DNA from 3 places in the Cytobacillus sp. IB215665 genome. Region 1 is predicted to be linked to each of the others. Evidence: predicted binding sites of a transcription regulator. Region 1 holds the regulator's gene; each other region holds the start of a gene.

Region 1 (10,623 bases):
TAGTAGCCTTCTCAATTCCTTTACGAACGCCCATAGGGTTTGCACCAGCAGTTACGTTTTTAAGACCTTCAGTAATCATTGCTTGTGCTAAAACAGTTGCTGTAGTAGTACCGTCACCAGCTACATCATTTGTTTTACTAGCTACTTCAGCAACTAGCTTTGCACCCATGTTTTCAAATGCATCTTCTAATTCGATTTCTTTTGCAATTGTAACACCATCATTTGTAATTAATGGAGAACCAAATTTTTTCTCTAATACTACATTACGTCCTTTAGGTCCTAATGTAACTTTTACAGCATTAGCTAGTGCATCTACACCACTTAGCATAGAACGGCGTGCTTCTTCGCTAAATTTAATATCTTTTGCCATATTGTTTTACCTCCTCAAATTTTCCTAATCTATTAAATAATGTTCAATCCATATGCTGTTGAACATTACACATTATGTTAAGTACAAAGGTGGATAAAATTAGCTAAGTACAGCTAAAATATCGCTTTCACGTACGATTAAGTATTCTTTACCGTCAGATTTTACTTCAGTACCAGCATATTTTGAGAAGATGATACTATCACCTACAGCTACTTCAAGAGCTACACGCTCACCGCTGTCTAGTACTCGACCAGAACCAACAGCTACAACTTTTCCTTCTTGAGGCTTTTCCTTTGCAGTATCCGGTAATACGATACCACTTGCAGTCTTTTCTTCTGTTTCTTCAATTTGAATAACAACACGATCACCTAATGGCTTTAACAAGTGAAACAACCTCCTCAAATAATTTAAATGGTATTATTGTTCAATATTCTTCTATTAGCACTCGCTATACTTGAGTGCTAACACAACTATTATATTAATGAATCTCACATGTTTTTGCAAGTCTAAAGCAGAAAAAAATTCCTAATTTCATATATACCCCATAAATAGACAAGTTCTCCCTTGTATAACCACGACATTCGTCCCATTTTTTATTACACAATTAGAGCTTGGCTTTATTTCTTGTCATAGTCTTCAATATAGAAAGACTCTTTTCGTAATCTTTGCCGCTATTGATACCAGCATAGAAAAAGTGTTTTATACGGTTATCATTGCTTTACAGAAGAAAGATGCCATAACTCTAGTTAAGTACTTGGCAATTGCTTAGTACGAAAAACATTATTTAAATCAAAAACAACCCATTTCTAGGATCTCTGTAGAGTTAATATTGCTGATGTTGATGTATTTGGAACGCTAAGTAGGTTTTACATGATTGAAATAAAGTTTATACCTTCTTATGTAAATATCTTTATCATTTAACCCTTTAAAATTATGTCACAAATACGTAGGAATAAACATAAAAAACATAATATACATGAGTATGTTAGAATACTGTGATAAAATACGGTAAGTATTGTACTAACCCGTGTATATCGGACATACATTATTAGTGCATATTTTAATCGGACAACTATGATGAAAATCGTTAAATAGGCTAACAATGTCAAATCATTAAGGTATATCATTTGAATAGGGATTTTTCTTTCTGATAAAATGACATGGTGACCTCTAAAAGCTGCGAAGGGAAACAAGGCATTCCCAAATAGCAAAATACTATTTTAAACCAAAGCAGCATGAACAAACATTTAAAGGAGATTATTTTATTGATTAAAAAGATATTTCCACCGTTCGAAAGACATTATTGGTATGTAATTATCGCGTATATTATCGTCCAATTTTCTGCGACTTTAGGTGTGCCATTATTAGAAATTTTAGGTGTAGGCGAGGATGCTCATTCTAATGATATTGCGCTAGTCATTAGGGTTGGTTATTGGGCTGTAATTAGCTTTATCCTCGGATTAATGATTATTCTCTTCATTATGAAAAAAGATATGATTAACAGAGTGATTCCTGAAGATTACCCCTCTACTGGCAAAGCCATTTTCTGGTCAATCGCAGGTATTTTCCTTGCGTTATTTGCACAATCTTTAGCAGCAAATATTGAAATGTTACTTGGAATTAATCCAGGGTCAGAAAATACTGAAGTGCTTATCGGAATTTTTGAATTGGTCCCGTTATTCATTATTGTCACTTCAATCATCGCACCAATATTAGAGGAAATCATTTTTAGAAAGATCATTTTTGGCTCGTTGTATAAGAAATATAATTTTTGGATATCAGCACTTATTAGTTCTGTCATATTCGCCCTAGTTCATGGTGAGCCAGAGCACATACTCATATACAGTTCAATGGGATTTACTTTTGCCTTTCTTTATGTGAAAACAAAAAGAATACTCGTACCTATTATTGCACACGTTTCAATGAATACATTTGTGGTCTTAATACAAACTATCTACAAGGATGACATTGAACAAATGCGACAACAACTGGAACAAATGCAGTCGATTATTGGAGGATTATAACATATGCGCCGCTCACCTTTATTTTTTGGATTTATATATAGTTTTATAGGAATCGTTTTCACATATCTCGCAATTCAATCAGCTCAAGAAACAATTTGGAATTTCCCCACTCTCATATTGTCTTTTGTAGCCACCCTTGATTTTGGAGTGGCTATTCGTATGTTTATCTTTCATAACAAACTAAAAAATATAAAATAATTAACAACCTTCCTAGTTAACAGGAAGGTTGTTTTATTCTATGGCTAATTTCACATTAATTGTTGCTTTTTGCTAAGCACGAATATGTTCGGGACATCTTTTCTTCTCTAAATACATATGAGTTACCCAAAATACCATTCTCTGTATCAACCAAGCTTATTTGCTATTAATTCACCGTAATAGTGAACAAGTTGTGGATATGAAGTTAGCTCATTCTTACCCTTATCACTAAGTGAATAAGTTCCTCTTCGCACCCTTTCAAACCAGCCGTAATAATTTTTATTAAGAATAGATACAGTTTTGTCACCCGTTCCCATTTGGCGAAGATCACTTGTTGATAACTGACCTAAACGTTCGAGGCAACAAGCAATATGAATACAGTTTTCTTTGTACGCCGTCATGATTTTTTGATTCTTGCTTCCACCAACATTATGGTCACGATGCCTGCCTTGCATTTCAGTTAAAAGTAAATCTCTCTTTTTTTTGCTGCTTTGCATGCTTTTTTTCCGATCAAAGTCAGCTGGGGCTAGAATGATTTCTACCAGTGCAGTACCATTTTTGAAAGTTACAATCATAAGGCCTAATTCTAACCTTCTGACCAAATAACATATATCCTGCCATTTTTTAGAACGCAAAGAATATGTAGGCCTCGGGATAGCAATATACACCTGATCGGATAAACGCTGCCTTTTAGTAGCTTGTATTAACAGCTTTATACTTATATTAAGCTTAAGCTCCACGATCACTAGCTCATCGTCTTTTATAGCTGCTATATCACAATGATTGACTTCTCCATATACTTCATACCCCTGTTCTATAAAATGCTCTTGAATAGGTTTATATAAATCAACCTCAAACAATTTTGTTGTTTTATTGCTCATTAACATCATTACTTTCTTCATTTATTGAATGCTTTATATAAGATATTAATACGACCTTTATACTTGCATATACTCACAAAATAACCGCTAGAAAATACTACATGAAAAAAGTGAGCCTCTACAATTTGTAAAAACTCACTTTGATTAACTTTGTTATGGTTTATTGTATGGTTATTACTCATTTTCAGTCAGGAGTTCCTGTTCTAGTTTTTCCACTTTCCGATAGGTTATTTTTGAGATAAAGATACTTATTTCATATAGAATAAATAAAGGTATCGTCACCATCAGATGTGAAATGAGCTCTGGTGGCGTAATAAATGCTGCTATAACTAGTAAAACGAAATATGCGTATTTTCTTATTTTCGCTAAAAACATAGGCGAGACTATGCCAAGTCTAGTTAAAAACATCACAACGACAGGAAGCTGAAACAATATTCCAAATGGAATAGTGATTTTAAATAGAAATTGGAAGTATTCATTTATGCCAATAACTTGATTAACCGTTAGCCGTTCAGATATCCTCGTCATAAACTCAATAACAAATGGAAATAGAATAAAATAGGAAAATGAAACTCCACCTAAAAATAGTAACACTGATATTGGTATATAACTTAAAGTGATTTTCCGTTCTTTTTCATATAGACCTGGGCTAATAAACGCCCAAAGCTGATATAAAATAACTGGTGCAGTAATTACAAAAGCTATAATAAAAGCAAATTGCATATAAATTTTTATTGGATCAGTTAAGGAAAATGCATTCATCGTCAGCTCTTTTGCTTCATCAGCCTGTTGTAAATAGACAATGATTGGCTCAGCCAAAAAAAAGCTTCCAATTGTAGCAACAACAAAGAAAACGGCTGCGATAATTAGACGCTTCCTTAGCTCTCCTATATGATCGTATACAGACATTTCTTTACTATCATTCATACTTTCTCATCCTAATGTTACTTCTTTTTATTATTTTCATTTGCAATGTCTTGTGCCGCTCTCTTAAATTCTCTAAGTGTTTCTCCAGCAGCTTTTCCTAATTGAGGAAGCTTATTTGGACCAAAGATAACGAGTGCGATCACTAAAATTAATATAAGACTTCCTATTCCTATGTTAATTGGTCTCACCTCCATCATAAATTACAAATAATTTTCCTGATCTATCATTATAAAGCATATATTGTTATTATAACTCGATGATCATCTAAACGACCACAATGCCAGTAGAGCTACTATTCAGTTGGGTAGTTTTTAAGGAAATATACTAAAGATTGTAACTCAACTGCTAAATCAATGTGATGAATTCTAATATGGTCAGGTACATTAATTCGAGCTGGTGTAAAATTCAAAATACCCTTAATACCTGTTTCTACTAAACGATCGGTCATCCCTTGAGCAACTGGTGCAGGTACAGTTAAGATGGCAACACTTACATCTTTGGTAATATATTTTTCTAAATCATCCATATGATAAATAGGAACATCTCCAACTGTAGTGCCAATTTTTTGCTCATCAACATCAAATGCAAGTTCAATTTTCATATTATTATTTTTAATAAAATTGTAATTTAAAAATGCAGTACCTAAATTCCCGACCCCGATTAACACCACTTTTGTCAGTTCATCTTGATCTAGTGTTTGTCGAAAAAACGTTAATAAATAATTAACATTATAACCATACCCTTTTTTACCTAAAGCACCAAAATACGAAAAATCTCTACGTATTGTTGCTGAATCTACTTTTACAGCCTCGCTTAACTCAGCAGAAGATACGCGCTGCTTACCTGCAGCATGAAGATTTTTAATGAATCGATAATACAATGGTAAACGCTTTGCAGTAGCTTGTGGAATTTTTGTTTGTTCGTTATTCACTTCTATTCCCCCACATTCAAACAGCTATTCATTCACTGCTCTCTAATAAAGTCTCCGTTCTTTCCACCAGTCTTCTCTAATAAATAAGTTGGACCAATAACCATACCTTTATCAACTGCTTTACACATGTCATAAACAGTTAAGGCACATGTGCTAGCAGCAGTTAAAGCTTCCATTTCAACACCTGTACTACCCTTCGTTTTAACTTCTACGATAATAATAAGCTTGTATAAGTGCTTTTCTTCTTCCCATGTAAATGTGATATCGACACCCTTTAAACTAATTGGGTGACACATCGGGATAATATCTGATGTTTTTTTTGCAGCCATAATACCAGCCACTTGAGCTACAGCTAAAACATCCCCTTTTTTTATTTTTGAATGAATAATTTGTTCATAAATTTCTTTACTAACTGAGATACTTGATCTCGCTATAGCAGTTCTTAATGTTTCGCCCTTTTCAGAAATATCAACCATCTTTGCTCTACCTTGATCATTAAAATGTGTAAATGAAGACACTGTTGCTTTTCACCTCTCAATATGACTATACTACACTATTTTTACAATCCTGTCGTTACTTTAACAAGGCGTGAAAACTATATGTACACCCAAGTCCGTTTCTATCACCTTCTTAGTAAATGGCTTTTTCGTAAGTGGTGTGGCAATTGTAATTAATAATTTAGCCTATTGTTATAGTTTTAATGATGAAAAGGTGCAACAAATACTATGAGAAATCCTATTTATGTCTTAGTACAAGGCTTTTTTCGCATTAATTGCTGTTATTCGTTTTAAGAGAAAATACGTATAAACCTAGCGGTCGTAGCTTCTTTCCTCTTAATAAATGAGGTCAATTGCAAAAAATTTTATGAAAAGAGCCTATACATCGTACATGATATAAAAGCTAAGTCTAAAATATCTTCACTAAGAAAGCGCATACAAATCAAACTGAACTATTGTTAAAAATAAGCACTTCTCAAACCTTAGATAGTTAAACATTGGAATCCAGTGAAAGAATATTGCTCATTTCATACATTTTAAGATACACTAAAACTATTATAACAGAGGTGAACTAACATGATAGTGTTACAAGTGAATCAGCTCACAAAATATTTTGGATCTGATCTTATTTTATCGAATATAAAGCTAGAAGTACAATTGAAAGATAGAATAGCTGTCGTTGGCCGTAACGGCGCTGGAAAATCAACCTTATTGAAAATAATAGCAGGATACATGTCTCATGATAGCGGAAGCGTCATGAAACCGAAAGATATTTCTATTGGATATTTAGCACAGCATAGTGGCTTAGATTCGGACTTATCTATTTGGGAAGAAATGTTAACCGTGTTTGAACCGTTAAAAAAAATGGAGATAGAATTACGTAAACTAGAAGAAAAAATGTCCAATCAAAGCCTTATGTCAAACAAGGCAGATTACGACAAACTATTAAAAGAGTATGATCATTTACAAATTCAATATAAAGAACAAGGTGGCTATCAATATGAAGCTGATGTACGAGCTGTTCTACACGGACTTCAGTTTTCCAGCTTTAATTACTCAACACCTATATCATCTTTAAGTGGTGGTCAAAAAACGAGGCTTGCTCTAGGGAAGCTATTATTAGCAAAGCCAAATTTATTAATACTAGATGAGCCTACTAACCACCTTGACATTGATACTCTTACTTGGTTGGAGCAATATTTACTCGGCTATCCAGGAGCTATTCTCATCGTATCTCATGACCGTTATTTCCTTGATAAAGTCGTTACACAAGTATACGAAATATCTCGAACTAATTCAGCAAAATTCATCGGTAATTATAGTGATTATTTAAAGAAGAAAGCAGAAAATTATGAACACGATTTAAAGCTTTATGAAAAGCAGCAAGGTGAAATTGCCAAGCTTAAGGATTTCGTTCAACGAAACTTAGCACGAGCTTCAACAACAAAACGAGCACAAAGTAGAAGAAAACAACTGGAGAAAATGACAGTCCTAGATAAGCCTACTGGAGATGAAAAATCGGCTTCGTTCCACTTCGACATCGAACGTCAAAGTGGAAATGAAGTTTTAAAAGCTAAAGACATTTCTGTTTCTTATGAAAACAACAAGCCTATTATCCAACATATCAATTTTCAAATCATGAAAAGTGACAGTGTAGCTTTGGTAGGTCCAAATGGTATTGGGAAATCAACTTTACTCAAGGCAGCGATTAATAAGATACAAGCCCTACAAGGAGAATTTTCTTTTGGATCAAATGTTAAAGTTGGATACTATGACCAAGAACAAGCAAATCTTAGTTCAAATAAAAGTGTTCTTAATGAACTTTGGGATGAGTACCCATCAAAACCCGAGAAGGATATAAGGACAGTGTTAGGCAACTTTTTATTTTCAGGTGATGATGTGTTGAAGCCGGTATCAACACTTAGTGGTGGCCAAAAGGCACGACTTGCGTTAGCAAAGCTTATGTTACAAAAAGCTAATCTGTTAATTTTGGATGAGCCTACAAACCATTTAGACTTGGATAGTAAAGAAGTACTTGAAAATGCATTGATTGACTATCCTGGTACAATTCTATTCGTCTCCCACGACCGCTATTTTATAAACCGACTAGCTACGAAAGTGTATGAACTTACTACAAACGGTATTACTGAATATTTGGGAGACTATGATTATTTCATATCAAAGAAAGCAGAAATTGAAGAACTTAAGCTGCTAAATGAACAAAAAGTAGTTAGTCCTTCAATCAAGGAAGATAAAACACAGACGAAGCTGACTTATGAACAAGACAAGGAAATGAAGAAATTACAGCGTCAAAGAAAAAGAAGAATCGAAGAGCTAGAAATAGAGATATCAAAACTCGAAGAAAAAATAGATAAAAATGAGACTCTCCTATGTGACCCAACTATCTTTCAAGATCACGAAAAAGTGGCCGTGATTAATGAAGAAAACTCACAGTACCAGGAGCAACTAGAACAATTAATGACCGAATGGGAAACACTCCATGATTAGAAGAAAAGTGGAGACGACTGTTTTGCCTCGACAAGCGTTGGAACTACAATCCTAGAAGGTGCTTTTTACCTTTTAGGATTGTAGTGAAACGACCTCGAGAGGCTAGGGATACAGAAGAGAAGCGCAAGCCCCCAATAAGCACTACAATTATTGCAAAAAAGATGTTTCTTACACTTCATATGGATTGTAGTTGACTCTTCCACATAGTTATCCACAAACAATTCATTGTAATGTATGTTATACACCGACTTTTACACATTATCCACAGTTTTTATCAAAGTTATCCACTTATCCACTTGCTTCAAAAGTGCTTTTAAACTAGCTTTTGTTACTAATTTTCCACAATAGTATTTTTTCTGTGGATAAAGGTGTGGAAAAAGACCGTATCCTTAGGAAGAATCACGGTCTTTCATAACACTGTTATGTTATTATTCATTTTACTATTGCTCAATATCAAGGCCAGGGTTCCCATTTAAAGCCATGTCCGAACGCTTTCCTTGTTTAAATAATACACTACCTGCTGCTGCAATCATTGCCGCATTATCTGTACATAGAGTTAGCGGAGGAATAATTAATTCTATATCATCCTTTGACGAAAATTTTTCTTTAAGAGCAGCTCTTAACCCTTGATTAGCAGCTACACCACCAGCTAATAATACTTGTTGGACATTATACTTATCAACAGCTAACATCGCTTTTGTGACTAATACATCTATTACGCTTGCTTGAAAGCTTGCTGCGATATCTTTTGTTTCTAAATCCTCACCACGTTGCTTCGCATTATGTAATGTATTTATCACAGCAGATTTCAATCCACTAAAACTGAAATCAAAAGAACCTTCTTCAAGCCAAGCTCGAGGAAGCTTAATCGTCGCTTCTCCTTCATGAGCTAGTCGGTCAATGTGAGGACCACCTGGATATGGTAGTCCCAATGTTCTTGCAACTTTATCATAAGCTTCACCTACAGCATCATCACGTGTCTCTCCAATTACTTTAAATGATCCGTGTTTTTCCATATATACTAATTCTGTATGCCCACCTGAAACAACCAATGATATAAGTGGGAATTTCATTTCAGATACTAGTTGATTTGCATAAATATGTCCAGCTATATGGTGAACCCCAATAATAGGAATGTTGTGCGCAAGAGCAATAGCTTTGGCAGCATTGACACCAACTAACAAGGCTCCGACTAATCCTGGCCCTTCAGTAACAGCAATTGCATCGATCTCGTTATATGATATTTGCGCCTGCCTTAGCGCTTCTTCAAGCACAATGGTAATTTGCTCTACATGATGTCTAGAGGCTATTTCTGGCACAACTCCTCCAAAACGCTGATGACTTTCTATTTGGGATGCTACAACATTCGCTAAAATTTCACACCCATTTTTTATGATTGCTACAGCCGTTTCATCGCAGCTTGTTTCGATTGCTAAAATAATTTGATTTTGTATTTGTTCCATTATATATTCACCCACATTATTAATGCATCCTCTTGGTTATCTGTATAGTAATTCTTCCTAATTCCCCCATCATTAAATCCTAATTTGCGATAGAGCGATTGGGCAATTATATTTGATACCCTTACCTCTAATGTCATCGTCTTTGCTCCAAGTGCTTTTGCAAAATCCATCAGCTGCTTTAGCATGGCTTCTCCTAGTTTCCTGCCACGACATTCTGGTAACAAAGCTACATTCGTAATATGAGCTTCGTCTACTATAATCCATGCCCCACAATATCCAATAACTAGCCCGTCTTCTTCCGCTACGATATAATGGGCGTATTTGTTATTATTAATTTCACTTAAAAAGATGTCCTTACTCCAAGGGGTAGCAAAGGATGCCTCCTCCACCTTCAGTACATCTTGAATATCCTCAACATTCATTAACCTAAACAATGTTGTTGTTTCCATTTGCAGTTCCACTTTCTTTTTTCTGTGCTTCTAACCATTTCGCTTCTGCTTCAGCAAGGCGAATATAATTCGGTGAAAACTGGTGAATATCCTCATTTTCCCTATGCATTCCTAGCAATGCCAATTCAGCTGGTCTTGGATTGTTTAAACTCTCAGCTGCAAACACTGCTTTACCCCTAAGCTCACTGATCATTACTTCTTTATGTAAATCAACGTCATTACCTAACAATAATATTGGTTTATCGAGTGATGATAATGACTTAGCCCAGTCAGATGAGAGAACATTTTGATCTTGTTTCACTTGCTGCAATCCATCAGCTTTATATGAATACAATCCCGTATAAATTTGTCCCCGCCTGGCATCGAATAGCGGTG
Region 2 (10,623 bases), on a different contig from region 1:
AAAAGAGCCTATTAAAAAGATGGAGTAAACTCTCGAACACCTTTACTTGAAAATTATATGTATGGAAGTGTTCAAGGTAGATTTTCTTATCAAGTATTAGTTTACACATCACTTGCATAGTTTGTTTTATCCCTGTTTCCCAGTGTTTTTTACCGTAATAATATACACGTACACAACTAGAGTACATAGCATAACGATAACTAAATTATGAAAACAACACTTGAGGATCTACTAATTTGGTAACAATAACAACACAGCTTACAACAAGAACTATTACTTTACTATCATAACAGGACAGTTAGCTCGCTTGGCAACTTTATGGCTCACACTTCCTAATACCATTTCTTGAAATGAATTGAGCCCCCTACTTCCAATAACAACAAGATCAAACTCGCCATTATTCGCATATTTTACTATGCTTGGTCCAGGTTCGCCGTGAATCATTGTTGTCTTTACTTCCTTGTTCATTATCCGATAACATATATCCTTTGTTGCTTGTAATCTTTCATTTCTTGTTGATTCAATATCGGAAGATTCAATGTTTCTTAACGCGTCTGATTTTGCTGTCTCATTGTCCACAATATATAAAATCTCAATTGTTCCGCCTTCAATTTCTTTTGCTAAAAATGCTGCTTTTTCTGCCGCACGTATTGCGTGATCAGAACCGTCAGAAGCTAGTAATATTTTTTCAAACAATATATACACAACCCTTCACAAATGGATAAGTTAAGTATATAAGAACAACTTATAGAATAAAAGAAAATAGAGTAGGTTTTTAGTTCCCACTCTATTGTATAAGTTGTAAAAATTGTTTAGTACGCTCTTCTTTTGGTCTACTGAATATTTCTTCAGGTTTGCCAGATTCGATAACCTTGCCGTCATCCATAAAGATGACTTTATCGGCAACCTCTTTTGCAAATCTCATTTCATGAGTAACTACAACCATCGTCATACCTTCACTAGCTAAATCTTTCATCACCTTAAGGACTTCTTGAACAATTTCTGGGTCCAATGCAGAAGTAGGTTCATCAAAAAGCATAACATTGGGCTCCATCGCGAGTGCTCTCGCAATACCTACCCTTTGTTGCTGCCCGCCAGACAGTTGAAATGGATAATAATCTATCTTATCAGCTAATCCAACTTTAGTTAGGAGAGATTCGGCTGTTTTTCTCACTTTGTCCTTCCGAAGCCCTTTTACAATGACAGGCCCTTCCATTACATTTTCAAGTGCTGTTTTGTGCGGAAACAAATTATAGCTTTGAAATACCATGCCTGTATTTTTTCTAAAAGAAGCTATTTGCTTTTGCTTCAACTTGTTAGAAAAATCTAATGTATCCTCAGCTATTGTTATACGACCCTTAGTCGGAGTTTCTAGTACATTTAAACAACGTAAAAGTGTTGTTTTTCCTGATCCCGATGGACCGACGACGACGACAACCTTCCCTTTAGGAATATCTAAATCGATTCCTTTTAACACTTCTAACTGGTCGAATGACTTATATAATCCGCTGATTGAAATCATCTACTTTGCCCCTTCTTAATGTATTATCTCACTACATACCTATCTAGCCTGCGCTCTACTCTGTCTTGAATTAATGAAAGAATAAAACAAATGACCCAATATAATAGTGCAGCTTCAGTGTATAGCAGTAAAAACTCGTAGTTTGTTGCAGCAATTTCTTGAGCCCTTCGAAACATTTCGGTTACCAAGATTAACGATGCTAGTGATGTATCTTTTACAAGACTAATAAATGTATTTGATAATGGTGGAATCGATACTCTTGTAGCTTGGGGTAAAACAATTCTTGTTAATACTCTAGAGTATGACATACCAATCGAATACCCAGCTTCCCACTGACCTTTAGGAATAGATAATATTGCTGCGCGAATGATTTCTGATGAATATGCACCTACATTCAATGAAAAGCCAATAACAGCAGACGGAAATGGGTCAACAATAATCCCAATATTAGGTAAACCGTAAAAGATGATGAATAATTGCACTAAAAGTGGTGTACCTCTTATTATCGAAATGTAAATTCGAGCTACAATTTCCAAGACTCTAATATTAGATATTCTCGCTAAGGCTGTAAGGATTGCTAACAAAATTCCGAAAAAAAACGACCAAAGTGTTAATGGAATCGTAGAATCCAAAGCTCCCTTCACCAATGGGAGAAGGGAACTTTGAGCGATATCTACTATTTTCTCTAATCTTTCTGGATTAGTTAGAATATTACTTAAGTACATTTTCACCAAACCATTTCACTGAAATTCTTTCGTACGAACCATCATCAATCATTTCAGCTAAAGCCTCATTTACTGCTTCGACGAGTGTTTCATTCCCTTTTCTAAATGTTAGTCCACTTTCACCAGCGTCTTCAGATGTAGCTACAATTTTGATTGGTGCATCAGGACGTTGCACTTGAAAATCTAGAACTGAAAGCTTGTCGTTAATCGTTACGTCTACACGTTTAGATGTAATCAGTTCAATTGCTTGGTTAAATCCTTCAACTCCTACAAGTTCTGCCCCATTTTCCTTTGCAATATCAGCATAATTACTAGTTAATGATTGCGCTGCCTTCAGCCCAGAAATATCAGCAAAGTTAGCTACTGCATCATTATCTTCACTCGTTACTAAAACAGCTGCAGATGTAATATAAGGATCAGAGAAATCATACTTTTCTAAGCGATCCTCTCTAATTCCAACTTGATTTGCAATCATATCAAATCTTTTTGAATTTAAGCCTTCAAACATAGCATCCCATTGTGTTTCTAAAAATTCTGCTTCCACCTCTAAGCGCTTAGCAACTTCCTTTGCAATCTCTACATCAAAACCTGTTAACTCACCACTATCATCATGAAAAGTAAATGGAGGGTATGTTCCCTCTGTTCCAATCTTTAATACGCCATCTTCTTGGATTTTCTGTAGAAGGTCGGTTGTTTCTTCATTAGTAGCTTCATTATTTTCTGTATTTCCACTTCCACTCGTTCCTTCATTTTGTTCAGCTGTTCCACATGCAGCTAGAACGAGAGTTAGTCCGAATATGAATGTTAATCCTAATATTAGCTTTTTCATTTTTAATCCCCCAGTAATTTTATCGGATTTTAACAATATGTTAATTAAGTATAGCTAGATTTAATCTTTTGTCAACGGATTTGAATTATACAGACTTTTCGAAACAAATATTATTATTTCCAGTGTTTAATATTTTTATTTTACAAAGGATCTTTTCGTATACTTTGTTGCTATTTTATTAAATATGGACAGTATGATGAGCTTTATTAGGACTCCTAGGTTTTATAAATAGAAGATGCTACGAACGTTAGGTGTAGACGTGCTTATATCTAAGTATGAAAAGAAACAATCGCTGTGAAAATAGTAATTAAAAAGGCTTTTTTTGAAAATTTTTTTTACTTATTGTTAACGTTAAGTTGCCACGAAAGTAACTAAATGTTTGCAGGTTTTGATTGCCAACGGAAATACACCATTTATATAACCAAGCGTTGCTGTACTAATAGATCAATTCCACTCACTTATTCGATATCCCTTACGTTCTTGTTCGTGAATTAACATATTTATTTCTAAAAAAAGTTTGACAATTTTGTGACAAAAGATAGAATATTCTTATAAGGGGATGAAAATATATGAGGAATAAACCACTTGAGTCACTATTGTTTATGAAAAAAATAACAAGTGTTGGATTAATATTAGGTTGTATTGTTTTTTTATTTAGTTTTTTTGTAAGCGGTATCAAAGGTGATTACGTATTATCAATAGGGCTTAGCATTATGATATCTTCAATGATCCTTTTCGGGTTTGGTCTTAGTTTAAATCTCATGGAAGCAGTAAGTGATCGCAGTACCTCTTAATGATTTTTAATATTCATTTTTAGATAGTAATGAATCGTATAGCCATATACGATGCTCACAAATAATAAAGGGTCAGACCTTACTCTATATCTCGAAAAGCATGCTAGGTAGTAGCAAACCTAGTATACCGATATAGAATATAAGATCTGACCCTTTTCGTTATGTTTATAACGTTAATATTGTTAGAATCTAGTGTCATGAAGACCCGTGCCATTCAGTAATGATGTTGATGAAAGGCTGTTTCTTTTCGTACTAAGAATGATGGATTTCATAGAAAGACCCAACTTACTGTCCATTTTAGTAACAGTAGTAAAAGAGCCTTATGAAAAAGCCTTTAACTAATTTGGCTAGTCATTAATGTGCTGCATGACCTGCTGTCAACACCCAAATAGAGCCTACAACAATAACAACAGCTATAAAAACTCCATAGCCAATATTAATAATGTTAGCCTTCCCATCTTCCCCTTCGGTCATATGCATAAACATGAACAATTGTAGCCCTGCTTGAATAACTGCTAAAGAACCGATAATCCACATAATTACATTAAACGATAAGTTCGTTTTAAGAGCTACTCCCGTAGCTATAAAGGTTAGTACGATGGAAGATATGAAACCTAATACGTGACCAGTAGGAAAACGATTTGTTTTACTTGCCATAAATCACACCATCCCTTTTAAATACACAAATGTGAAAATAAAAATCCAGACGACATCTAAGAAGTGCCAGTACAAGCTAATGATGAATGTTTTTCTAGCAGTAACAGGTGTTAAGCCTCTTCTTAGTAACTGTATAATAATGATCGTCACCCAGCCGATTCCAACCGTTACATGGAGTCCGTGTGTACCTAGGAGCACGAAGAAGCTTGATAAGAAAGCACTCGTTTGCATCGTAGCACCTACACTAACATAATGGATGAATTCAGTAATCTCCATATATACGAACCCTACGCCAAGTAATACTGTAATAATAAGCCATGTAAGCAGGCCTTTTAAGTTTTGTCTTCTCATTTCAAATATGGCCAATCCGCAAGTAAAGCTACTCGTTAATAGCAATAAAGTTTCAATCATGACATCCTTAATTTGAAAAATATCTTCGGGTCCTGGTCCACCTGCTGTACGTCCCCCCAGAACACCGTATACCATAAACAATGTAGCAAACAAAACAATCTCAGCACCTAAGAAAATCCAAAAACCAAAAATATTCATACGATCTTGCTCTGTTTGATATTCAAGTGGTAAGGAAGTATCAACCTTTGCTGACATGATTGTTCACCTCTTCTGCTTTATTTCTCCAAGATTTTTCAGTCTCTTTTATTTCTTTTACAGGTATATGATAACCATCGTTATAATCAAACGAACGAATAATCAGCCCCGCGAAAATACCCACTGCCGCTATTGCTGCAGCAATATGCCATTCAAATACGAGGAAGAATCCTGCTATACCGAAAACAACAGCCATGTAAAATGGAAGCCCTGAATTGCTCGGCATATGAATTTCTTCAATCTCATTATCCTTCAGATCTAGTCCTTCTTTGTTCTTCTTCATGTGCCAAAAAACGTCCAATGATTTTACTTCTGGTAGTTTTGCAAAATTATAGTATGGTGCTGGCGAAGCTGTTGCCCATTCTAATGTTCTAGCATCCCACGGATCATTTGAAACATTGCGATCAGCATGGCGTATGCTCCAATAAATGTTATAGCAGAATACAGCAAATCCAATAGCAAGTATGGCTGATCCGATCGCTGAAACTAAGAACAGTGGTGCAAAACCTGATTCTACTGAAAAAGTATATGAGCGTCTTACTGCACCATCTAATCCTAATAAAAACATTGGGAAGAAGGTTAAGTTAAAACCAATCACAAATAACCAGAAATGATATTTTCCTAGTCTCTCATTTAGCTTAAAGCCAAAGATTTTAGGCCACCAATAATATAAACCTGCAAATACGGCAAACACGACACCAGGTATTAATACATAATGGAAATGAGCGACAAGGAACAAAGTGTTATGGTACTGATAATCTGCTGCTGCCATCGCAAGCATAACTCCAGTTACACCACCGATAACAAAGTTTGGCACAAATGCTAAAGCCCATAACATCGCATTAGTAAATTTAATTCTTCCTTTTCTCATCGTAAATAACCAGTTAAATATCTTTACACCTGTAGGTACAGCAATTAACATCGTTGAGATAGAGAAAAATGAATTAACTGCTGCTCCGACACCCATTGTAAAGAAATGATGGACCCAAACAAGCATACTTAAAAATGCTATCCCGACAATTGAAATTACCATAGATTTATAGCCAAATAGTGATTTTCTTGAGAAGGTTGCGATTACCTCTGAGAATATACCAAAGGCAGGTAATGCTACAATATACACTTCTGGATGTCCCCATAGCCAGAATAGATTTGCCCATAACATATCTGACCCACCAGCAGACAGTGTAAAGAAGTGAGTACCATACAAACGGTCAAATGTCATTAAGCCAAGCGCGACCGTGAAAATAGGAAATGCAGCAACGATAATGACTGATGTAATGAAAGATGTCCAAGTAAACATTGGCATTTTCATCAATGTCATGCCTTTTGTTCTCATTTTTAGGATCGTGACAATAAAGTTGATACCGGTCATTAAAGTACCAATACCCGCAATTTGAATCGCAATGGCATAATAGTTGTTACCGATGCCTGGACTAAACTCCTTACCAGCTAGCGGGAAATACGATGTCCAACCTGCATCAGGTGATCCACCTATGACGAATGATATATTAAATAGCATAGCTCCACTAAAGAATAACCAGAAACTTAAAGCATTTAATTGTGGAAATGCTACGTCCCTTGCTCCAATTTGGAGAGGAATGATCACGTTCATTAAACCGATTAAAAACGGCATAGCCATAAACAAAATCATGATCACACCATGAGTTGTAAATATTTCGTTATAATGTTGAGCATCTAAAAATTCCATTTCAGGTCTAGATGTTTGGACTTTCATCAACAGACCATCCATACCACCACGGAAAAACATTAGTACTGCGGCAAGAATATACATAATACCTATTCGCTTATGGTCAACCGTAGTGATCCATTCAGTCCATAACCAGCGCCATTTTTTCAAATAGGTTACGACACCTATTATTCCAACCATGGTGAGTAAAATTGCAATTTGTGATCCAAGAATTAAAGGATCACCAGTTATAAAAAACTCATCCCATTTAATGCCCACCTTGATCACCCCCGTGTGTTTCTTCTATGTTCATATCATCATCTTTTTGAGTGTCAGTAGAATCGTTTTTATAATTGTCTTCTTCTGAGAATATCTTTCCTTGATAGCTATGATTCTTATATAATTCAGGATTTGTATACGTTTTAGAGTCCATATCAGCATGGTTAACCCACTCTAAGTGAGTATTAGAATATGTTAATCTACCTAAATGTGTTGGCAAAAGAAGCTCTTCATACTCCTCCTCAGTTAATTTAGGAGCCGTTTCCTGCACTTCCTTTTTCCACTCCTCGTAGTCTTGTGGCGTCTGTGCTAATACTTCAAATTCCATTTTCGCATAACCCCGTCCATTGAAGTTCGTATTTCTACCTTCAAAAGAACCAGGATTATCCGCTACAACAAATAAATCTGTTTCCATTTTATTCATTGTGTATATTTGTCCAGCTAAAGCAGGCACCCAAAATGATTGCATCGTTGAAGCTGATGTTAATTTAAAGTGAACTGGTCTATCAGCTGGAATATTTACATAATTAACCGTTTCAATTCCATCTTCTGGATAGCTAAAAATCCATTTCCAGTCGGCAGATGTCACATGAATGACAACTGGCTCTTGATCTTCGTAGCCTTCAGGAATTTTTTCAAGGTCATACAGCGTAGTTACCGTAGGAATTGTTAGAGCAACAAGAATAAGGACTGGAATAGCGGTCCAAATAATCTCTAGCAATGTACTACCGTGTTCTTCTGGCGGTTCATAATCCATATTGTCTGGTTTTTCTCGATATTTCCAGACGATATAAGCAAATAAACCGAACACAACAACAACAATTAAAAGCATCCATAAAATTGACTGATTAATTAAGTTAGCGATACTTCGTGCTGCAGGTCCTTGTGGATCAAGCACAACCAAATTTGTTTCACAACCACTTAGAAACAACACTGGGAGAGTTGTTAAAAACAACAAGACAAGTCCCTTGTTAAACTTCATGTTAATTCACCCCAAAAGTTAAGTATACTTACTAAAAATACCATGAATATGTTCATTTCTTCACAACCGATTGTTCGGTTTTTCACAAACTTTGCTAATCTATATCAATAAGAACATTAACACTGTGTAAATAATGATAACATGATTTTATGAACACTTAAGTCTGTAATTGTGACAAAATACGCAAGGAATTTACTGGAGAAACTACATTTAATTTCACCATGATATTTAAAGTCATTTTACCGATTCTAATTTTCCCGTCTTGCCTATTTTCGCAAATAAAAAATGTCCACTTCGGCTTGATATGACTCTTCTTGTAAGAGTGAAATGGATAGTTGCTACTTGATACGAAGCCTTTGTGGCAATATTCTAACCCATTTTTTATAGATGAAATTCGTACCGAAAACAACAATCACTGTGAAAACGTTATGATTTATAAAATCAGCGTTCATCATCTAAAACTTATATACTCTGTAGTGATTCATATCACTAAATCACGTATTAACAATTGGTATAGTATTAAAGTGAATAAAAAAAAACTTACACAATGATGTGTATTTTATAAAGTTGGTGGATTTTATGAACAAAGGTATGCATTCACTCTATGAATTAATTGGTGGAGAAAAGGCTGTTCAACGTCTTGTAGATGCATTCTATCCAAAGGTTTATGCAAACAAAGATTTACAACCGTTGTTTAGTGGGGATATAAATGAAATAAAAAGAAAGCAACAAATGTTTTTAACACAGTTTTTAGGTGGACCCACCCTATACAGTAATGAATTCGGACCACCTGCTATGCAGCATCGACATCTGCCATTTGAAATTACTCCTGTCAGAGCTCAAGCTTGGCTGAATTGTATGAAAGAGGCGTTTGAGGAAACGAAGTTAACTGGACATGCTGCTGACATGTTCTACGACCGACTGAGACAAGTGGCAGCAATAATGATAAATACACATACCGAATAAACCTGAGTTTTTGTGAATGAAGTGGAAATTAACCTCCACATACTTCGCAAAATCTATCTCAGAAGCATACTCAAAGAATGTTGAATAATAAAATTAAGCTGCTATGCAATGTAGCAGCTTAAGAATCCCATATATTAGTCCCAATTAGTAGCCCTAACACCATAAAGCTTGCGATGAATAGTGTCACTGATAATTCTTCCATCATGATCCCCCATTATGTACATTAATTATATTTATTACGTGCTCATAAAGTACTTTACTTCTATTTATAATAAGGTTAGCATGAACTATCATAACAATTGGCAGGGAAATTCAAACGTTTTATGTCAATAATGTGAAAATTATTTGAACCTATTCAAGTTTATTTGTTAGTGTTTTAATTCTATCTCTAAATTGACTGTCACGTAAAACCGATAATTCGAACTCATTTAAACTACTTGAAAGTTTAATTGATTCATAGATATTTAATTGATTAAAAAAGATGGCTAGCGCTGTTTGATTCCCATTTTTATCAGTCGCATATAGCGCTTTTGTAAATATATATAAAGTTGAACCACCTTTTTGCCCTGCATGTTTCAACCATTGTTGATTAACTGTATTTTCCATTAATCCTTCCATTACAGGATGTAATTGCTCTTGTACTTCAGGTGAAAAATATGCACGACTATTAATCTTTTCCATAATATGTGCATAGTCAAATGTTGTAGATGTACTAAACCGCTCTGAAAACATTCGATCAAAGTCACTATCATGCCAAGTTGAAAGATCTGCTTTTGTTTATAAATGCTCGCATCATTACTTTTTAGCTTACTATGTATCTGATTAGCTATCTCTTTCCACTCTACTGAAGGTAACTCTTTAAGCGTTTCTTTCACTTGTTGGAGCTCTTTTTTGCTTGTTATTCCTCCATAGTTATTAACCATCACTTCGTAAGGAATATATAAACTAGATACGAATGGATAGATTTCTCCATGATTATCCAGTCCTAATTTTTTTAATCGGTCATTAATTTGATATAATCCAAGCTTCATCATCAAAAATTCTGTATTTGCATTTGAACTAAACTGTATCATACCTTTTACAATTTCTTTAAGACTAACAGTGTCGTTTTGCATTAAGTCTTGTTCTTTCATATGCTCTAGCCAAGCATTGTGGGCACCTCCATCTGTATTGGGAACATAAAATTTTTCTAGCTCACTAATTTGTACAGTTTCATTTGTTTTGACTAAACCTTCAGCTGCTTGTTCCGCATACTCTATAGCGATAATCGTTTTTACTGTACTAGCTAAAGGCATGCTTTGACCAGACCGAATATCCCCTATTACCTGACCATTCTGAATTAAATAAAGAGATGATTTTTCTTTATTTTCATCTAGGAACTTTAAGACATAATCAGTGCTTGGTGTATACATCCAGCGCCTTATCGCACATAATAACAAGAAATATGATAACTGCTAAACCCAGAATTTTAAAAACTAATTCCATTTCTTCACCTTCTCGCACTTTACATAATATTACATATATATATATTAATATAGCAAGGAAAATAAAACTTTCCAGCAAGACGTATTACTTA
Region 3 (10,623 bases), on a different contig from region 1:
TCTTGTTGTACATGGTGTTTTACATTATGAAAAAGTAATTTAAAACACCTGTCTGAGTTTCTTGCTGATAGATAACGCAATAACCTTCTTCTATGTTTTTCATTATAAAAATTGCTCATTTAGTCACTATAACTTTCCCTTTTTCATGATGTATATATTTAGTTGAACGTATAAAAGCACTAATGATAAAGAGTAGTCCAATTAACAGTAAAGCACTTGAAAGTACTATGATGCTATAAACCAAGTCTGGTGCATACAATACTGCAATGCGATATGAACCAATCATGAATATAGGAAAATAGACACCTACTGTAGCCGCTCCGATGAATATTATAGGAATTAGAATTAGTTGAAAAATTATTTTGATTCTGTTTATTTTCCTGGTAAATACTAATTTAAAATTTCTGAACCTCCACACCAATGATAAGACGAAAAATGTTATAAGACCCAATAATCCCGTTGCAACTAATAAAATAACCTTCGCTAATTGGTACTCATCTTCTTTCCACGATGCTGCCTGTTCTAGTTTATCACCCAAGATGTAATTTTTAATATTCTCACTGATAGAATGAGTGACATCATTTTGGGAATTTGAAAGTAAGGCAAACCCTAGACTGTATTCTGGAAACAAATACACGTCTGCTGTAAAGTTAGGATAATCTCCACCATGATCTATCACCTTAGTATTCTCTTCCTGAGAGATTTCCCACCCATAACCATATCGTTCATTATCAGAAATAGAGAAGGGTTCCATAAACAATTCGCTTACTGCCTCACTTGGAATTACTTGACGCCCTTTATATTGTCCTTCTTGTAGTAGTGTAGTTATGTAACGTCCAACATCTTCCACATTACTATATATTCCTCCCGATGCAACCGTTGGATATGGAGGAGCATAATCAAATGGTTTGTTCTTCCCCGCTTCTAAGCGATGTCCTACAGATAAATTATTTAACTTAGACACCTTTGTGTAAAATCCAGTCCGTTCCATCCCTAATGGCTGGAATACTAACTTATTCATTGCTTCATGATAATTCATACCTGATACTTTTTCAATGATAAGACCAAGCGTCCAATAGTTGAAATTAGAATATTCAAAACTTTCACCAGGTACAAATACCAGTTTAATTTCACTAATTCTTTTTACTTGTCTTTCTAATCCATTATTAGAACTATCTTCTATTTCAAGTCCATATGAGGTGGTTGGAATACCACTACTATGTTGTAACAAATGGCGAATAGTCACCTGTTTTGAAAGTTCTTGATTTTGCGAAATAAACCATGGCAAGTACTCTACCACGGTCGCATCAACGTCTAGTAAGCCCTGTTCAGCTAATTGCGTAACAGCCAAGGCAGTCATCGATTTAGATACAGAAGCAAGCCCAAAGTTCGTCTGCCCGTCAACTTTAATATCACTTCCAATTTTTTGGCTCCCAAACCCGTTCATATAAACAGGTTCTTCATTTGCAATTAGCACAAAAGCCATACCAGGGACTTTGTGCTTGTTCATTTCTTGTTCTATATACTCTTCCAATTGTTCAAAATCAATATTGTTAATCGCACTCTTTGCTTCTACGTTGTTCATTGCTGAAAAAAATATAAAAATAATTAAAAATATGACTATTATTCTTTTTTTCACCTTTAACCAACTCCCTCATACCTTCTATGTCATATCATACCTATCATAATTTTCTTTTTTATCTCTTATTTCTTACAAAAACCTTAAGAATGAGAATAAATCGTAGAAGTTGGGATGTTCTCGTCATGGATTAATAATTAAGGCTCTTTTCGTAAACTTTTTCTTTAGTTCCTAAAATAGAGCAAAAGATGTCTTTATAGAAGAAAGATGCCACAAAAACAGCCTTTTATTAAAAGCAACAATTAATGCGAAAATACCTTAAAGAAAAAGCTTTATTAATTTTCACTATTGTTTTTAAGGTATTAAATATGGGAGGGGTCGATTTGGATGTTCCCGTTATTATTCAATATAGCGCCATAAAGTATTATGAGTTCAACCAGTATTTTTTCTGGCTGACCTATTTTAAATAGGTAATATCTTTAATTTAGTCGAGATAGCTTTTATTACTATATTCTTGCGCCATATTGTCGAACAACACTATCGGTTAATTAGTTGGAAACTCAACTTATGTTTACTAACACCTCATGTTGCAAAAACTTTTTATGCAAGAAATTCCGGAAATAATAAAATTCCCCCTCTTCAAAACCTTTATAATTCAACAATATATAAAATCATGTATATATGAAAAATTTTCAACCTTAAAAAACGTTCTATATCAAGGGTTGTGAAATTGTATTGGTTCCGATAGTTGACATTATGTAAACTAGTTTTGAATATGGTATACAATCTTATTACGCTTTTGATATGAACCTCACCAATAAATATAGTATCGCATATTCAAACAACCGTTCATATATTAAGGTAATAAATTAAATAAGGTGATTCTTATGGTAATGGCTTATGTCGTAAATAATGGAATTAGCCCAAATAATGGAAGTGTATCAGTCATTGATGTGAAAACTCATCAGGTGATTGCTACGGTGCAGGTGGGAGAAGAATCACGTGATGTGGCCTTCACGCCCGATGGCAAATTGGCTTATGTCGTAAATGAAGGATTTTTCCCAAATAACGGGATGGTTTCAGTCATAGACGTGAAAACTCATCAGGTGGTTGCTACGGTACAGATGGGAGAGGATCCACAAAATGTGTCCTTTACTCCCGATGGTAAATTGGCTTATGTCGTAAATAATGGATTTGGCCAAAATAACGGGACGATTTCAGTCATAGATGTGAAAACTCATCAGGTGATTTCTACGGTGCAGGTAGGATTGCAATCATTTGCTGTGGCCTTCTCGCTCGATGGCAAATTGGCTTATGTCGTAAATAGCCAATTTTCACAAGATAATGGAACGGTTTCAGTCATAGACGTGAAAACTCATCAGGTGATTGCTACGGTACCTGTGGGAGAGAACCCACTTGATGTATCCTTCACGCCCGATGGCAAATTGGCTTATGTCGTAAATAATGGATTTGGCCAAAATAACGGGACGATTTCAGTCATAGATGTAAAAACTCATCAGGTGATTGCTACGGTGCAGGTGGGTTTGCAATCATTTGCTGTAGCCTTCTCGCTCGATGGCAAATTGGCTTATGTCGTAAATAGGCAAGTTTTACAAAATAATGGAAGAGTATCAGTCATAGACGTGAAAACTCATCAGGTAATTGCCACGGTGCAGGTGGGAGAGAACTCATTTGATGTATCCTTCACGCCCGATGGCAAATTGGCTTATGTCGTAAATAATGGATCTGTCCAAAATAACGGGACGGTTTCAGTCATAGATGTGAAAACTCATCAGGTAATTGCTAGTGTACAGGTGGGAGAGGCGTCAGTTGATGTGATCTTTAGTCCCGATGGCAAATTGGCTTATGTCGTAAATATGCAAGTTTTACAAAATAATGGGACGGTTTCAGTCATAGACGTGAAAACTCATCAGGTGATTGCTACGGTACCTGTGGGAGAGAACTCATTTGCTGTGGCCTTCACACCTAATGGAGGTAATGGGTGCTAAGCTATGATATACCACAAAATATGTTTCTCATTATGTAAGATAATATTAGTTCCAATTTTTCATTTCTGAAGAACTGGAACTAATCGACTCAATAATCATTATGTTTCATTATTATAAAAATTGATCTTGATCAATTATTGGTGTGTTGGGACTGCCCAGTATAGAAATGAATTCTATTAAGGTCGATTTTGATAAACAAAAAAGAAGTAATATTTAACGTTATAATGTTCGACTTTGATAAATAACTATATTCTGCACCGATTACATAGACACAAAAAAAGCATAAATTTCCCAAACAGAAAATTTATGCTTTACGGTCACCAAATCAAAATGTCATTTTCTTTCTCATTGTTTAAGTATTAGAAGTATAATATTGCACAAAAGAAATGGAAGCATAATGTTACATATGATGCAATTTTATGGTTCCAGTCACACACATAAATAAAACCACCAAATGTATGTATTTGGTGGAGACGGTGGGAGTCGAACCCACGTCCAGAAACATCGTCACTTAAGCTTCTACGAGTGTAGTCGATATATTAGTAATTCGCGGACTCTTCAGCCTATCGACAGGCTTCCAAGTTGCTAGTCTGATTGTTCTCTTCCTTCATCCTCAGACGGTGGAATCCGGCGTAGCCCACTTAAAGTGAGTTCCTTACCCTACCACATGGGCGATGGAGGGAGGAACCGCTAGCTGACTTAAGCAGCTAAAGCGAAGTTATTGTTTTCTTTGCCAGTTATAGGCGTTGACGTTTTAACGAGGCCGATCCCCTCGACTCGCAACTTAAGCTCGAACTATCCCTGTCGAATCCGTAACGTCCCCATTATAAAATGTTGTTCAATATTTAGGATGAACAACTTTAAGGAAGTAACAAACGGATAGATAAGCTACAATATATATTAAGTTATGTTAATTAATGTTGTTATCGTGACTACATTTATTATTATAGCACATACACATTATTTTTCAATTAACAATTTATGGAAAATTAAAATGACTTCTGACGATCGCGGAATGCCCTTTCGACCTCACGTTTTGCTTCTTTCTTCTTTAAATCCTCACGTTTATCGTACTTCTTCTTACCTTTTCCTAGGCCGAGTAATACTTTTGCAAAGCCATTCTTCAAATATAACTTAAGTGGAACGATAGCATAACCATTTTCCTTTGTATACCCGATCAGCTTGCTAATTTCCTTCTTATGCAATAACAGCTTTCTTGTACGAAGTGGATCATGATTATAACGATTTCCCTGCTCATACGGGCTTACATGCATATTATGAAGAAATACCTCACCATTTTGTACTCTCGCAAATGCATCCTTTAAATTAACTCTACCAGCTCGTATCGATTTTATTTCTGTACCTTGCAGAACGATGCCAGTCTCATATGTTTCTTCAATAAAATAATCATGATATGCTTTTTTATTTTGTGATATAACTTTTCCTTGACCGCGTGGCATCAATTGTTCCCCCTATATAAACGTATATTATATTTTAACAGAGGCTCAATTCAGATTGCAACTATATTAACAACTCCTCTATACAACTTTCAAATATTAATACGTATTGTGCAATTAATATTAATAATACTAAAAAATTCATAGCTACGATTTTACTCGTAGCTATGAATTACTAGCGCTTTTTCTTTTTCTTTTTACGCTTAGCGTTAGGGACATTTTCGTAAAACTTCTTTTTCTTTTTGGTTTTCTTTCCATCATGCTCGCTCTTTTCATGCTGTTTGTTCCGAGAAGAATGCGTTTTTTTGCGTCCTTTGCCAGCATGGATGACCTTTGGTACGTCTTTTGAAGTTTTGCGACGACCTTTCATACCTACTACTTCAAAATCTACTGAACGTTCATCTTTATTTACGTTAATAACTCTTACAGCTATTTCATCCCCAATACGAAAAACATTCCCAGTTCGTTCACCAATCATCGCATAGTGGCGTTCATCGTAGCGGTAATAGTCATCTGTTAAATAGCTAACATGAACAAGCCCCTCTATTGTATTTGGTAGTTCAACAAATACACCAAAATTAGTAACTGAGCTTATAATTCCATCAAACTCTTCACCAATTTTATCTTCCATAAACTCCGTCTTTTTAAGTTCATCCGTTTCACGTTCAGCGTCGACCGCACGTCGCTCCATACTTGATGAATGCTCAGCAATTTCTGGTAGTTTCTCCTGCCAGCTTTGTTGAACCTTTTCATCTAATTGACGATTAATTAAATATGTACGTATTAACCTATGAACGATCAAATCCGGATAACGGCGAATTGGTGACGTAAAATGAGTATAAAAATCAGTCGATAACCCAAAATGACCAAGGCTTTCTGGATCATATTTAGCTTGCTTCATAGAGCGTAGCATAACTGTTGATACAACAACCTCTTCAGGCTGCCCCTGAACCGCCTCAATGATCTCCTGTAAAGCACGAGGGTGGATTTCATTTGCTGTACCTTTTACTACATAGCCAAAGTTTGTAATGAACTCTAAAAAGCGATTTAACTTTTCTGGATTAGGATCCTCGTGAATACGGTATATAAAAGGTACATTCATCCAATGAAAATGTTCAGCGACAGTTTCATTGGCAAGTAACATAAACTCTTCAATAAGCCTTTCTGCTACTGAACGCTCTCGAAGTACGACATCATAAGGAGCACCTTCACGATTCACTAGAACTTTTGCCTCTTTAAAATCAAAATCAATCGCGCCACGTTGCATCCTTTTGTTTCGTAACATTTCAGCAAGGTCAGCCATATCCTCAAACATAGGCACTAAAGAATCATACTTGTCTCTTAATTCTTCATCCTTATCGGTTAAAATTTTGTTTACATCCGTATATGTCATTCGTTCAGTCGTTTTTATGACACTTTGAAAAATTTCATGATGAACGACATCACCAACTTCATTTATTTCCATTTCACATGATAAGGTCAATCGATCTACTTGAGGATTCAAGGAACAAATCCCATTTGATAGTCGATGTGGAATCATCGGAATCACACGATCGACTAAATAAACACTCGTTCCTCTTTCATGCGCCTCAATATCAATTTCTGCCCCCTCTTGGACATAATGACTGACATCGGCAATATGTACTCCCAGTTTAAAGTTTCCATTCGATAGTTTAGTTACCATAACAGCATCATCTAAGTCCTTAGCATCCGCTCCATCTATCGTCACAATAACTTGGTCACGTAAATCACGTCTATCTTTGATGTCATCTTCTGATATAGTTTCAGGAACTGAATTTGCTGCTTCTATTACTGCAGATGGGAACTCTTGAGGTAGTCCATGTTTATGAATAATGGAGAGAATATCGACACCCGGGTCATTCTTATGACCTAAGATTTCTATAACTTCTCCTTCGGCACTCATTCTACCTTCTGGATAGCTAGTTAAGCGAACGACAACTTTATGTCCTTCAACTGCACCACCCGTCTTCCCTTTCGGAATAAAAATGTCATTTACAATTTTTTTATTATCAGGAATAACAAACCCAAAATATTTACTTTCCACAAATGTCCCTACAGCTTCCTTAATACCACGATCTAATATTCTTACGATTGACCCTTCTTTTCTTGAGCCAGAAGAATGCGGGTTAATGCGAACAAGCACGACATCGCCATGCATTGCATTTTTTAACTCGTTTGGTGGAATAAAGACGTCATCTAGTGATTTGTCATCAGGAACGACAAATGCAAACCCTTTTGCATGACCTGTTAACGTGCCTCGAACTAGATTCATTTTTTCTGGTAGTCCATAGCGATTGCTTCTTGTTCTAACGACTTGCCCTTGCTCCTCCATTAAGACAAGTGCTTTGACAAATTGCTTAAAATCAGATGAATCTTCTATGCCAAACGCTTCCTCTAATTCTTGTACTGTTAATGGCTTATACGCTTCTTCTTTCATAAAAGATAGCAATTTATCGGTATGTTGCTGGATTTCATCCATTGTATCTCCCCTCCTTTTTAAAGCATTTTTCACACAGCCTGCTTGGAATATTATACTAAACACTCCATAGCAAAGGGTAGTAACCTCATAGAAATACAATAATTTCTTGTATCCTTCCCTTTTTAAACACGCTTATTTCATTGATTATATAATAATAATTAGTTATTCCAATCTAAGCTATCTAAAAAGGCATAAACATCTTCATGCAACTGCTCCCGCTCTTGATCAAGCGTAATCACATGGCCAGATTCCTCATACCATTTCAATTCCTTAATTGGTGATTCTACACGATTATAAATAATATTAGCGCTGTCTGTATTAATCATGTTGTCATGTCTTGCTTGAACGACAAATGTTGGTGCATAAATTAAATCAACTTGATCTCTAACACCAGCTATTAACTGCTGTAGTGCTTTTAAGGTCGTCATTGGCGTTTGCTGAAACTGCTGCATTTCTATGTCAATTTGCTCAACAGATTTCCCTTCAAACTTCTTATATTCTCTTGCATAATCAAGTACACCTTCGTACATGACCTCTTCACTCTTAATGTACATCGGTGCACACATAGGAACAATTGCTTTTATAGGTACAGTGTAACCTAATTTTAACGAAAATACCCCCCCAAGTGATAGACCTGCTACGGCTATTTCTTCATGTCCTCTATCTTTTAAGTGTTGATAGGCTTCCATGACGTCCTGCCACCAGTCCTCTGGCCCAGTATGAACGAGCTCCTCTGGAGGAACACCATGCCCTTTATAAATAGGTGCATGACACGTATAGCCTTTCTTTTCTAAAAATCTTCCTAGCATTCTTACATCAGCTGAATTACCTGTAAAGCCATGCAATAATAACACCGCACGTTCGCCTGCTTCAAAGGTAAACGGCTTTGGGACGACTTGTTTCATTGTATATTCTCCTTTTCACGATGCAAAATACTGTTATAGAGCGTGTTTGATAAGAACTTATGCAAGGTAGTTTTCCAGCATTTAATGAAACTACATTTGCTGTATTTTTTTAAAGGAATTAAATGCTTCAATAAATCTTGTTGTCGTAAATACATACTACATGTAGATGCAAAGCAACTCCACTAAAACCTTCCATGTCAATTGTAAGTGTGGAATCAGAACACACTAATTAAGCTAATTCGACAATATTTTCCCCCGTACTTTTGCACAATCCCTTATAGTTTGCTCTAAACCATATAATCGTTATTATAGATTAATTTAGACATTTTCTCACTTAATAAATCCTTAACAACACTATTTAAATCACACTTAACATTTAGTTCATGTAGTAAAAAAAACAGTAACATTTTTGAAAAAAATGATATTTTTCTACAATTATCAATAAGGTAATTATACGTATAATGTAGCCAGAAATAAGCGTTAGTACAACAGTCTATTAAACATTTATTTCCCGCAATTGTATTAATATGCACTGGTGTCGATTTTATTTCAAATAATTGTGCATTTATTCACATTGTAGTTGTTTATTTGTTGACACCTCCAACAAAAGAAAGCGTTTACAATACAATTGTATACAACATAGTTCATGTGAAGGAGGGATTACCTTGAAATATCCAGTTCATATTACTTCAGAAATTGGGGAATTGAAGACAGTTATCCTCCACCGTCCTGGTAAGGAAGTAGAAAATTTAACACCTCAATATTTAAAACGCCTATTGTTTGATGATATTCCTTTTCTTCCTGCCATTCAAAAAGAACATGATTATTTTGCTAATACGCTTAAAAATCGCGGAGTTGAAGTATTATATCTCTCTACTTTAATGGAAGAGTCATTGTATTCAAACGAAACTCGCGAAAAATTTGTCGATCAAATTTTAACAGAAAGTAAATCTAATATTAACGGAGCTTGGAAAAATCTAAGAGCTTATTTACTGTCAGGTTCAACAAAAGAGCTAGTAGATAAAGTAATGTCAGGTGTGTTAAAAACAGAAATTGCAGCCGAAAAAAAGGTACACCTTTACGAGTTAATGTCAGATCACTATCCATTTTATCTCGATCCAATGCCAAATCTTTATTTTACTAGAGATCCTGCTGCTATCATCGGACATGGAGTCTCCATTAATAGAATGCAAGAAAGAGCTAGAAAAAGAGAATCAATTTTTACGGAATATATTATGAATTTTCACCCACGCTTCGCAGAATTCCAAATCCCTAGATGGTTCAACCGGAGTTATCGATTTGCAATGGAAGGTGGTGACCAACTAGTCTTAAGTCATGATACTTTAGCGATTGGGGTAAGTGCACGTACATCACCACAAGCTATCGAAGAACTAGCTATAAACTTATTTAGTGAGCAAGAGCAAATTACTAAAGTCCTAGTAGTAGAAATTCCTAAGTCCCGTGCATTTATGCATTTAGACACTGTATTTACTATGGTTGATCATAATAAGTTCACCATTCATCCAGCCATCGAAGGACCAGATGGCTACATGAGAATCTTTTTATTAGAAAAAGGAGATCAAAAAAATCGTGTAAAAATTACTGAAGGTCATAACTTTTCAGAAACACTCAAACAAATATTAGGGTTAGAAGAAATTGTCCTTATTCCTTGTGGTGGCGGTGACCCTATCGCCTCAGCTAGAGAGCAATGGAATGATGGATCAAATACATTAGCGATATCACCAGGGGTTGTCGTAACATATGATCGTAACTATGTATCAAATGAAGTGTTACGAAGTCATGGCTTAGAGGTAATTGAAGTACCGAGTTCTGAACTATCTAGAGGAAGGGGCGGTCCACGCTGCATGAGTATGCCTATTTATCGAGCAGATAGTTAATGTGAGATGGCTAATGTGTTGCTCTTGACGGATTGGCTTATGTCCCAGACAGATTACTAGAAAAGTACTGCTTAACCCCAACAAGTACAGAGACATGGCATGAAGGTGCAAGGGAATTTGAGTAAATAGAGCTGTATTTGATTCTATAAACCTCAGAAATGGAGTGAGTAATCATGGCATTATCCGTTCATAAAGTAAATTTAAAAGGACGTAGTTTATTAACATTACTCGATTTCACAGCTGAAGAAATCATCGATCTTATCGACTTAGCAGCT

What was found. The regulator Rex, encoded in region 1, represses fermentation and respiration genes when NADH is low (regulators of the CRP and FNR family bind a similar motif). The targets are predictions, from matches to a motif close to TTGTGAAATATTTCACAA.
Region 2: qoxA (cytochrome aa3 quinol oxidase subunit II) is a predicted target of Rex. The motif match lies at 8,130-8,147, and genes of this name have one in related genera.
Region 3: arcA (arginine deiminase) is a predicted target of Rex. The motif match lies at 9,008-9,025, and genes of this name have one in related genera.

The regions. Positions count from the first base shown of each region.
Region 1 covers NZ_JAXBME010000029.1:21,259-31,881, forward strand. Annotated here, with positions in the region: gene groL (chaperonin GroEL) at 1-370, opposite strand, end outside; gene groES (co-chaperone GroES) at 470-754, opposite strand; gene SLH52_RS22355 (type II CAAX endopeptidase family protein) at 1,636-2,394, shown strand; gene SLH52_RS22360 (YdiK family protein) at 2,398-2,592, shown strand; gene SLH52_RS22365 (DUF2161 domain-containing phosphodiesterase) at 2,739-3,494, opposite strand; gene tatC (twin-arginine translocase subunit TatC) at 3,648-4,400, opposite strand; gene SLH52_RS22375 (twin-arginine translocase TatA/TatE family subunit) at 4,418-4,597, opposite strand; gene SLH52_RS22380 (redox-sensing transcriptional repressor Rex) at 4,693-5,331, opposite strand; gene moaC (cyclic pyranopterin monophosphate synthase MoaC) at 5,364-5,849, opposite strand; gene SLH52_RS22390 (ABC-F family ATP-binding cassette domain-containing protein) at 6,405-8,336, shown strand; gene tsaD (tRNA (adenosine(37)-N6)-threonylcarbamoyltransferase complex transferase subunit TsaD) at 8,777-9,799, opposite strand; gene rimI (ribosomal protein S18-alanine N-acetyltransferase) at 9,799-10,248, opposite strand; gene tsaB (tRNA (adenosine(37)-N6)-threonylcarbamoyltransferase complex dimerization subunit type 1 TsaB) at 10,226-10,623, opposite strand, start outside.
Region 2 covers NZ_JAXBME010000003.1:390,875-401,497, forward strand. Annotated here, with positions in the region: gene SLH52_RS06035 (universal stress protein) at 274-696, opposite strand; gene SLH52_RS06040 (amino acid ABC transporter ATP-binding protein) at 788-1,522, opposite strand; gene SLH52_RS06045 (amino acid ABC transporter permease) at 1,546-2,247, opposite strand; gene SLH52_RS06050 (amino acid ABC transporter substrate-binding protein) at 2,234-3,076, opposite strand; gene SLH52_RS06055 (hypothetical protein) at 3,646-3,870, shown strand; gene qoxD (cytochrome aa3 quinol oxidase subunit IV) at 4,225-4,527, opposite strand; gene qoxC (cytochrome aa3 quinol oxidase subunit III) at 4,531-5,133, opposite strand; gene qoxB (cytochrome aa3 quinol oxidase subunit I) at 5,117-7,099, opposite strand; gene qoxA (cytochrome aa3 quinol oxidase subunit II) at 7,089-8,081, opposite strand; gene SLH52_RS06080 (globin) at 8,661-9,047, shown strand; gene SLH52_RS06085 (hypothetical protein) at 9,399-9,653, opposite strand; gene SLH52_RS06090 (serine hydrolase) at 9,665-10,459, opposite strand.
Region 3 covers NZ_JAXBME010000001.1:468,918-479,540, reverse strand. Annotated here, with positions in the region: gene SLH52_RS01990 (serine hydrolase domain-containing protein) at 116-1,639, opposite strand; gene SLH52_RS01985 (cytochrome D1 domain-containing protein) at 2,467-3,588, shown strand; RNA gene ssrA (transfer-messenger RNA) at 4,054-4,411, opposite strand; gene smpB (SsrA-binding protein SmpB) at 4,578-5,048, opposite strand; gene rnr (ribonuclease R) at 5,221-7,545, opposite strand; gene SLH52_RS01965 (carboxylesterase) at 7,704-8,450, opposite strand; gene arcA (arginine deiminase) at 9,116-10,348, shown strand; gene argF (ornithine carbamoyltransferase) at 10,522-10,623, shown strand, end outside.